DNA from 4 places in the Massilia sp. LXY-6 genome. Region 1 is predicted to be linked to each of the others. Evidence: predicted binding sites of a transcription regulator. Region 1 holds the regulator's gene; each other region holds the start of a gene.

Evidence for each region. The regulator sigma-54, encoded in region 1, starts transcription at its own class of promoters, with help from an activator protein. The targets are predictions, from matches to a motif close to TGGCANGNAANCTGCTTT.
Region 2: the regulator sigma-54 is predicted to act here: its motif matches at 1,200-1,217, upstream of ACI48D_RS01955 (PEP-CTERM sorting domain-containing protein).
Region 3: the regulator sigma-54 is predicted to act here: its motif matches at 812-829, upstream of ACI48D_RS11400 (PEP-CTERM sorting domain-containing protein).
Region 4: the regulator sigma-54 is predicted to act here: its motif matches at 1,370-1,387, upstream of ACI48D_RS07140 (PEP-CTERM sorting domain-containing protein).

What each region holds. Positions count from the first base shown of each region.
Region 1 is NZ_JBKFGF010000021.1:126,761-128,959, forward strand. Features, by position in the region: gene lptB (LPS export ABC transporter ATP-binding protein) at 1-306, shown strand, start outside; gene ACI48D_RS10975 (RNA polymerase factor sigma-54) at 309-1,796, shown strand; gene hpf (ribosome hibernation-promoting factor, HPF/YfiA family) at 1,882-2,199, shown strand, end outside.
Region 2 is NZ_JBKFGF010000003.1:79,233-81,431, reverse strand. Features, by position in the region: gene ACI48D_RS01965 (uracil-DNA glycosylase) at 1-408, opposite strand, end outside; gene ACI48D_RS01960 (CBS domain-containing protein) at 594-1,052, shown strand; gene ACI48D_RS01955 (PEP-CTERM sorting domain-containing protein) at 1,263-1,958, shown strand; gene maiA (maleylacetoacetate isomerase) at 1,985-2,199, opposite strand, start outside.
Region 3 is NZ_JBKFGF010000022.1:3,774-5,972, reverse strand. Features, by position in the region: gene ACI48D_RS11405 (ATP-binding protein) at 1-679, shown strand, start outside; gene ACI48D_RS11400 (PEP-CTERM sorting domain-containing protein) at 862-1,638, shown strand; gene ACI48D_RS11395 (GAF domain-containing protein) at 1,648-2,199, opposite strand, start outside.
Region 4 is NZ_JBKFGF010000012.1:99,029-101,227, reverse strand. Features, by position in the region: gene ACI48D_RS07145 (hypothetical protein) at 1-358, opposite strand, end outside; gene ACI48D_RS07140 (PEP-CTERM sorting domain-containing protein) at 464-1,318, opposite strand; gene ACI48D_RS07135 (FAD-binding oxidoreductase) at 1,568-2,199, opposite strand, start outside.

The sequences.
Region 1 (2,199 bases):
GGCGAACGGCGCCGCGTGGAGATCGCGCGCGCGCTGGCGACCGATCCGCGCTTCGTGCTGCTGGACGAGCCGTTCGCCGGTGTCGACCCGATCGCGGTGATCGAGATCCAGCGCATCGTGCGCTTCCTGAAGGAGCGCGGCATCGGCGTCCTGATCACCGACCACAACGTGCGCGAGACGCTCGGCATCTGCGACCGCGCCTACATCATCAACCAGGGCGCGGTGCTCGCATCGGGCCGGCCCGACGATATCATCGCCAACGAATCGGTCCGCCGCGTCTACCTGGGTGAACACTTCCGGATGTAGTCATGAAACAGACGCTGCAACTCAAGACATCACAGCACCTTGCGCTGACACCGCAACTCCAGCAGTCGATCCGCCTGCTGCAGCTGTCCACTCTCGAGCTGCACCAGGAGATCGAACAGGTCCTGGGCGACAACCCGCTGCTCGAGCGCCTCGACGATCCGCTCGACCGTTCCGTGCGCCTGCTGGCGGACGGCGCGATCAACAACGGTTCGTCGACCTCCACCACGCCTGACTCGCCGCCCTCGTCCAGCCAGGGAGAGGAGGGCGGCGGCGGCGGCGGCGAAGCCGAAGGCAGCGACGGCGACAACGGCGACTCCGGCGGCGCCGAGCGCGAGATGGACTGGGGTGAGCCGGGCCGCTCCGGCAGCGGCGGCGAGGAAGAGGACGGCCGCCCGCAGCTGGAAGCCAGCCCCGTCTCGCTGCGCGAACACCTGATGGAGCAGGTGCGCCTGACCTGCATCTCGCCGCGCGACTGCGCGCTGGTCGAGATCGTTGTCGACACCCTCGACGACAACGGCTACCTCGAGGAATCGCTGGACGAACTGCACGCGCGCCTGCCGGCCGAACTGGAAATCGAGTTCGACGAAGTGCGCACCGCCCTGTCGCTGGTGCAGAGCATGGACCCGCCCGGCGTGGGTGCGCGCAGCGCCGCCGAGTGCCTGGCACTGCAGATCCGCCGCATGCCCGGCGTGCCGATGGTGACGCGGCGCATGGCGCTGACCATCGTCGAACGCTACCTGACCTGGTTCGCGCAGCGCGAATTCAACAAGCTGAAGAAGGCCCTCGACTGCGACGACGAGGACCTGCGCGAAGCCCAGGTCGTGATCCGCCGGTGCAATCCGCATCCGGGCGCGGCCTTCGCGTCCGATGTCTCCGACTTCGTGGTGCCGGACGTGATCGTGCGCCGCGCGAAGGATGGCTGGAGCGTGCAGCTGAATCCCGACGTGATGCCGCGCCTGCGCGTGAACAGCCTGTACGCCGCCTTGATGAAGCAGGGGAAATCGGAGTCGCAGCTGGCGGCGCAGCTGCAGGAAGCGAAGTGGCTCATCAAGAACATGCGCCAGCGTTTCGACACCATCCTGCGGGTGGCGCAAGCCATTGTCGAGCGCCAACGGAACTTTTTCTCCCATGGCGCGGTTGCCATGCGGCCCCTTGTTTTACGTGAGATAGCTGATACACTAGGTCTACACGAGAGCACGATTTCTCGGGTGACAACTCAAAAATACATGCTGACGCCGCACGGCATGTTTGAGTTGAAGTACTTTTTCGGGAGTCACGTCGCGACCGAGGCAGGAGGTGAAGCATCCTCGACCGCGATCCGGGCCCTCATCGTACAACTCACAGGAGCAGAAGACCCTAAAAACCCTTTATCCGATAGCAAGATCGCGGAGATGCTAGGGGAACAGGGAATGGTTATCGCACGCCGCACGGTTGCGAAGTACCGTGAGGCGCTGAAGATCCCTCCCGTCAGCCTCCGCAAATCCCTGTAGCTATTTTTAGCAGCAAGCTCTTGCAATAACGCCGTCCGGCGCGCGACCTGCGCATGCCAGGCAGCGCATCTTCAAAGGAGTGTGTATGAATCTCACTATCAGCGGACATCATCTCGATGTAACCCCAGCAATCCGAGAATACGTACAGAACAAGCTCGAACGCATCACCCGCCATTTCGATCAAGTGATCGACTCCCACGTCATCCTCTGCATAGACAATCTCACCGAGAAAGAAAAACGCCAGAAGGCCGAGATCAACTTGCGCGTTGCCGGGAAAATCGTTCACGTTGCGAGTGCCGCACACGACCTGTACGCGGCAATCGACATGCTGATGGACCGACTCGACAGGCAAGTCCAGAAGTACAAGCAGATGCTCCAGGATCACAGTAGTACGCCGCTGAAA
Region 2 (2,199 bases), on a different contig from region 1:
CGCCAGCGCCGCGCCGCTGGTGTCGTCGATGTTCAGCTGGCCGTCGGCGACCAGCAGCATCTTCATGAAGTTGCGCAGCGAGGTCGCCCGGTTTACCGGCTTCGACAGCCCCGTCTCCGACCACAGCTCGCCGACGGCGCCGTCCATGAAGCACACGCCGGTCGCGCTTTCCGGGCGCGGATATGGTCCCTCCCCCACCAGCACGTAGCGCACCTGCGCCAAAGGCAGCGCGAAGGCCGCGAACAGGCGGCCGCCCGTCGGCAGGTAGTCGTCGCCGGCGAGCGCCGGCAGGTAGGCCGGATCGGCCTGCATCATCGCGCGCAGGCCGGCTTCCAGGTGCGGACGCCACGACGGGTCGGCCAGTTGCAGGGCATCGAGGATGGCGGCGGGAATGGGCATGTCCGGCATGGTTGAGTTGGCAGGCTGAAAAGGGTCCAGATTGTAGCCGACCCCGCCAGCCTCAAGGCCGCGCAGCGCCTTTTTTTGCGCGCTGTTCCGCGCGTCAAACTAGCGTCCGGGTTTCGTAAATCGGTGCATCATCGGCCCGCATTGGACAAACGACAAACGATCACGCAACCGACAGGAGGACCCCCATGCAAACCATCCAGGATGTGATGACCCGCGACGTGCAAAGCATCTCGCCGCAGGAAACGATACAGCGCGCCGCCCAGATGATGGACGAACTGAACGTCGGCGCGATCCCCGTGCTCGACGGCCGGAAACTGGTCGGCATGATTACCGACCGCGACATTACCGTGCGCGCCACCGCCGCCGGTCAGGCGCCGGGCAGCACCCGCGTCGGTGACGTGATGAGCACCGACGTGCGTACCTGCTCGCCGAACCAGACCGTCGACGAGGTGCTCGGCCAGATGGGCGACGTGCAGATCCGCCGCGTGCCGGTGATCGACGAGAGTTCGCAGGAAGTGGTCGGCATCGTCTCGATGGGCGACATGGCGACCAAGCACTCGGCCGGCGTCGACCGCGCGCTGGAAGAGGTATCGTCGCCCTCGGAACCGGACCGCACCGGGTTCCAGTCGGAAACCCGGCATTGACAGCCTGGCCGGGCGAGCCGAGCACGCTCACCCGGCCAGAAATTCCTATGCACAATAGGAATGTGCCGTCAGAGATTTTTACACTTGCTACTGGCGGTTTTCCAGCGTTACCAACTTTCTCTAGTAAATACAACGACTTCCAGTCACTGGCACGCTGATTGCTAAGGGGGTGTACGTACTCTCCCTCACCGACCAGAACGGATGCCCACCATGAACCTGTCGAAACATCTTGCAAAAACCGCAATGATCGTCGCCGGCGCGACCGCAATGTTTGCCGTCACCCCGGCCGTGCTGGCCGCCCCGGTCGGTACCACGGCCACTTTCACGCTGGATGTTTCGCAGGCGGGCTCCGGGCTGCCCAATGCGCCATACGGCACGATCACGCTGACCCAAGGGCAGGATGAAGTCGATGTGAACGTGAGCCTGGCCAAGGGCTTCGTGTTCGCCAACACCGGCGTCGGTCCGCAGTTCGGCTTCAACCTCGGCCAGGCGTTCGCGAATGCCGCCATCACCCTGGATGCCGGCACCGCCCAGTACTTCACGGTAGGCACCGGCGGCGGCTACAACCTGACCCCGTACGGCATCTTCACGGACGCCCTGCTGTTCAAGAGCGACGTCAAGGGCGGACTGTCGGCCAACATCGGCGCGCCGCTGAACTTCAGCGTCGCCCAGGCCGGCATCACGCTGGATGCCTTCACGATGAGCGGCCCGCGCAACAACGGCCAGCCGGGCGGCTACAGCTTTGCGGCGGATGTCGGCTTTGTCCAGAGCGGCCAGACCGGCGGCGTGGCCGCGGTCGGCCAGGTAACCAACGAACCGCCGACGAACCCGGTCCCGGAACCGGTGTCGGTCGCCCTGCTCGGCCTCGGCCTGAGTGGCATCGCGCTGGCACGCCGCCGCAAGTAATCGACGAGGCGCCGGCGCGGCCTGGTTTATTCCGCGTCCGGCTGGTTCGAAGGATGGGCCGCCACGAAGGCGGGCAGCTGCACGCACTGCGCGTTGATGCGCGAGATGTTCGGATACCCGGAGACGTCGATGCCGTGGCGCTGGGCATTGAAGACTTGCGGCACCAGCAGGCAGTCGGCGATGGTCGGCGTGCGGCCATGGCACAGCGGCCCGGCGCTCGGGTCGCGCGCCAGGTGTTTTT
Region 3 (2,199 bases), on a different contig from region 1:
ACCGAACCGCGAACGCAGCGGCGGCGGCAGTGGCGGCGGCAGTGGCGGCGATTTCGTGCTGGTGACCGTCCAGGACACCGGAACCGGCATGGCGCCCGAGGTGCTGGCGCGCGCCCTCGACCCGTTCTTCACCACCAAGGAGCCCGGCAAGGGCACCGGACTCGGACTGGCGCAGGCGTATGCCTTCGCCACCCAGTCGCAGGGCGTGCTGGCGCTGTCCAGCACCCCGGGCCAGGGCACCACGGTGGAACTCTACCTGCCGCGCTCCACCCAGCCGCTGTCGCCGCAGCCCGCCCGCGGCGGCCACACCGCGGCGCTGCAGGCCAGCGGCCGGGTCCTGTTCGTCGAGGACGATGTGCTGGTGCGCGAAGCCGTCGCGCACGGCCTGGAGGAAGCGGGTTTCGAGGTGCTGGTGGCGGCCGACGGCGAACGTGCGCTGGCGATGATCGAAGGCGGCCTCGACATTGACGTCGCCTTCTCGGACATCGTCATGCCGGGCAAGATCAGCGGCATCGACCTGGCCGGCATCCTGCGCGAACGCCGGCCCGGCCTGCCGGTCGTGCTGGCGACCGGCTACACCGACCAGCGCGCCACGGTGCCGGGGGTGCAGATGCTGGCCAAGCCCTACGACATCGGCCAGCTGGTCGAACTGCTGTCGGACCTGGCGAACCAGGCCTGATCCGCCGCCGCGGGAAGTGCAAGCCGGTGTCAGCGCAGCCGGGCTTCATTCCTGTCGGAAAAATTTACAGTAAGGCAGGCAATGTTTCCGAATAAACATTTAAGTGATTGTTTATAAAGAAAATTATATTTCTGGCACGAAATGTGCTTAAAGGTAAACATCTTTAACCAACCTTTACTGCCATGAAAATCTCTGCCGCCATTTTCGCCGCTCTCGCATTCGCCACCGCAGGTGCCGCCAACGCGACCCTGATCACTGCTCAGGATAATTTCGATGGTGTCAGTGCTGGCTGGAATGGCGATTGGACGCTTGCAGCGGCCACGGGCAAGAAACCAGCGCCGGCATCGATCACGCAATCGGGCGGCAGCACGGCGCTCGTATTTGCCGCCGATGCGAATAACGCGGCCGTCCGCAACCTGGCAAGCGTCCAGACTACGGATGTGTTCGTCGATTTCACCCTGCAATACTCGGGTGTGTTGGGCACGAACGACTTCGTCGCCCTGTGGTTCGGTGATTCGAATGGCCCGAATATCGGCCTGAAGGCCAATTGCGGGGGGGACCCGAAACAGCCGACCTGCACCAACGACCTGTTCGTGCGCACCTCGGGCCAGGGCGGCTACTTCCTGCCGGGCAGCGATCTCGTTGCGGGCCAGAGCTACCAGGTGTTCGGCCACCTGTACAAGTCGAGCGACAAGGACAACGCGCACTACGACAGTATCGATGCATGGTTCAAGCCAACCGGATCCGACGTCGTCTCGGCGCTCGTCACCGCAACAGGCAATAGCAGCATTGCCTCGTTCGACAGCCTGGGCTTCCGCTCGGCGAACATCGATAACAACGTAAAAGTTACGATCGATAACCTGCACGTTGCCAACGTCCCGGAACCAGGCAGCCTGATGTTGATGGGCGTGGCATTTGCCGGCTTTGCGGCGGCCCGTCGCCGTCGTCCGCGCGGCTGATCCGCTTCGTCAGGAGAGACCGAGCGCCGGCTCTCCCGCCTTCCTGAGCTTGCGCGGGAAGCGCAGGTGATACTGCAGCCCCTTGCCCGGGCTGCTTTCCGCGCGCAGCGAACCGCCCAGCGAGCCGGTCACCAGGTTGTAGAGGATGTGGGCGCCGAGGCCGCTGCCGCCGCTGCCGCGCTTGGTCGTGAAGAAGGGATCGAACAGTTTCGACAGCGTCTCGGCGTCCATGCCGGCGCCGTCGTCGCCGTACTCGAAGGCGACCGTGTCGTCGTCCTCCAGGCGGGCGCGGATCGTGATGTTGCCGGGCTGGCCGCGCTCGAAGCCGTGCACCAGCGAATTGACCACCATATTCGTGACGATCTGCGACACCGCGCCCGGGAAGCTGTTCAGTTCCAGGTCCGCCGGGCAGTCGATCTGCACCTTGACGGGCCGCCCTTTCAGCTTGGGCTGCAGCGACAGCAAAATCTCGCCGACGTACTTGCCCAGGTTGAAATTGCGGATATTGTCCGAGGACTGGTCCACCGCCACCTGCTTGAAGCTGCGCACCAGGCTTGCGGC
Region 4 (2,199 bases), on a different contig from region 1:
ACGCGGCCGAGTAGGCCAGCGCCAGTGCCCAGACGGTGGCGTGGCGGCCCGCCGGCGCCGCTCCGTTCAACAGCCGCCGCGTGTGCAACAGATAAAACCCCCACATGAACAGTTCCCAGACCGGCTGCAGCAGGATGTCCGGATGGGCGAACATGAAAATGCCCTGCTTGAGGGACGCCGCATTCATCGCTGTGAAGAACAGGCACACGCAGACATAGAAAATCGTCTCGACCTTGCTGAGCCGGCCGAAGCTCAGGGCCCAGACGAGCAGCAAGGCGGCCAGCTTGCAGAGGTTGGTCGGCACGAAGGCCAGGATCAGCATGGTTGCCGGTACCTGGAGAAGAAGACGGGTACGCATAGTCATTTGGCAAGTAAACAATAAGGCGCCGATGTTGTCAATCAGCAAAATTTTTAACAAAAGAAAAAGGCCTCCGAAGAGGCCTTTTCATGAGAGCGCCAGGAATTACTTGGCAGCTTTCTTCTCGCGGCGGCGCAGAGCGGCGCCCATGCCGACCATGGCCAGGCCCATCAGCGACAGCGCGCCCGGCTCCGGCAGGGCAAATGCCTGGCCCGGATCCTGGATATTCGCGCCGCGGATACCCGAGCCGTTGTTCCAGTTGTCGTTGGAATCATAGCTGTTCTTGAAGCGCAGGTCGCGCTGGCCATCTTTGGTGATGAAGTAGTTCGAGTCCAGCTGGGCGGCCCACAGACCGCCAGCGCTCCTGTCAATGGAGCCGTAGGAATTGGCGATGCCGGTGAACGACGAGCCGTCAGTGGTCGGCACGACGCTGCCAACGATGCTGTTGATCGCGCTGCTGGTGTCCATGCCGGTGTCAAACATGATACGGCCCAGGAACGTGCCGTCGGTAAAACCGCTAGCGTGGCTGAAATCGGTACGGACATTCGAGGTCACGTCCAGGGTAGTGCGGGACATCGTGTTCAGGTCGCGCCAGTACAGGTCCAGGAAACCGCCAGTTGCCGGGAACGGGTTGGTAGCCGACGGCTCACCGCGTTGGACGTCGTAGAACATGCCAGTGACCTGGCCGCCTTGCAAGCCGTTGGCGAAGAAAATGTTGCCAGTGCTGCCGATCAGGTTGTTGCTCTCGTCAACCTTACCGGTTTCCAGAGTCGACACCAGAATCACGCCCCAGTTGATTTCGTTGCTGCCGGCAAAGGTAGTCGTACCTGGTGCGACGGCGATTTGCTCGATACCATTGAATTTAATGAACACTGGACCGGTCGGCAGTTGGGTTGCCGGAGCAGCATATACACCGGCGCTCATGACGGCGGCGGCAGCGAAAGCGAGTAACTTCTTCATGTTTTCTCCAATATTTGGATTTGATTGATGTTTAACGACAGCAAAGGTATATAAGCAACCTCCGTGCCAGCATGAAGAAATACCTTATAAGTAACTGATCCTAAAGAAAATTATTATTTTGAAATTAAGATTATTTCTTATTGACTGAGGCCAGTTAACAAAATTTGTAAAAAAAGCCGACAGTTAGCTAGTTAACACAACACAAAGCGGAGCATAGCCAGGGCGCATTGATGCGTTATTTACAACGCCTTAAACGTGATAGCGCCCCGGCGCCAGCAGGTCGTGCGGATCGAACTCGCGACGCAGGCGCGCGTGAAGGCGTGCCGAATCGTCGAGCCAAGCCTGCAGTTCGGGCATGGCATCGACCGCGAGCCGGTAGGGGAACCAACCGCGCTCGCGGCCGGCGGCGATCAGTTCCCGGTAACAGGCCTGGGCCGCCGCCACCGCGGCGGGCGAATCGCGGTCGAACAGCAGCGGCACGGTACTGTCGAACAGCTTGTCGCTCAGGGAGGTAAACGTCAGCAAGGGCTCGATGCCGTGGCGGCGAGTGATGTCCCTGACCATCTGGACATAAGCGCGCGCGCCGCCGCCACGCATCGGCACCAGCGGTGCGTACCAGATCAGGCCGCAGCCGTCGCGTGCCGGATCACGCGGGCCATCGCCATGCGGACGCGGATTGCGCCAGTAGGCCAGCGGCAGCGCGGTTTCGTTCGGGCGTCCGAGCACCAGTTCCATCGAACTGGCCAGCGTCGACGCGGTCCGCGACAGGCGGCGCCCGGCCGGCCCGGGAATCCAGCGCGACAGGGCCAGCAAGGTGTTCGCATTGTCCTGGCTCAGGAACAGCAGGCGGCTGGCGACCCCCTTGAGCACCGCCCGGATCT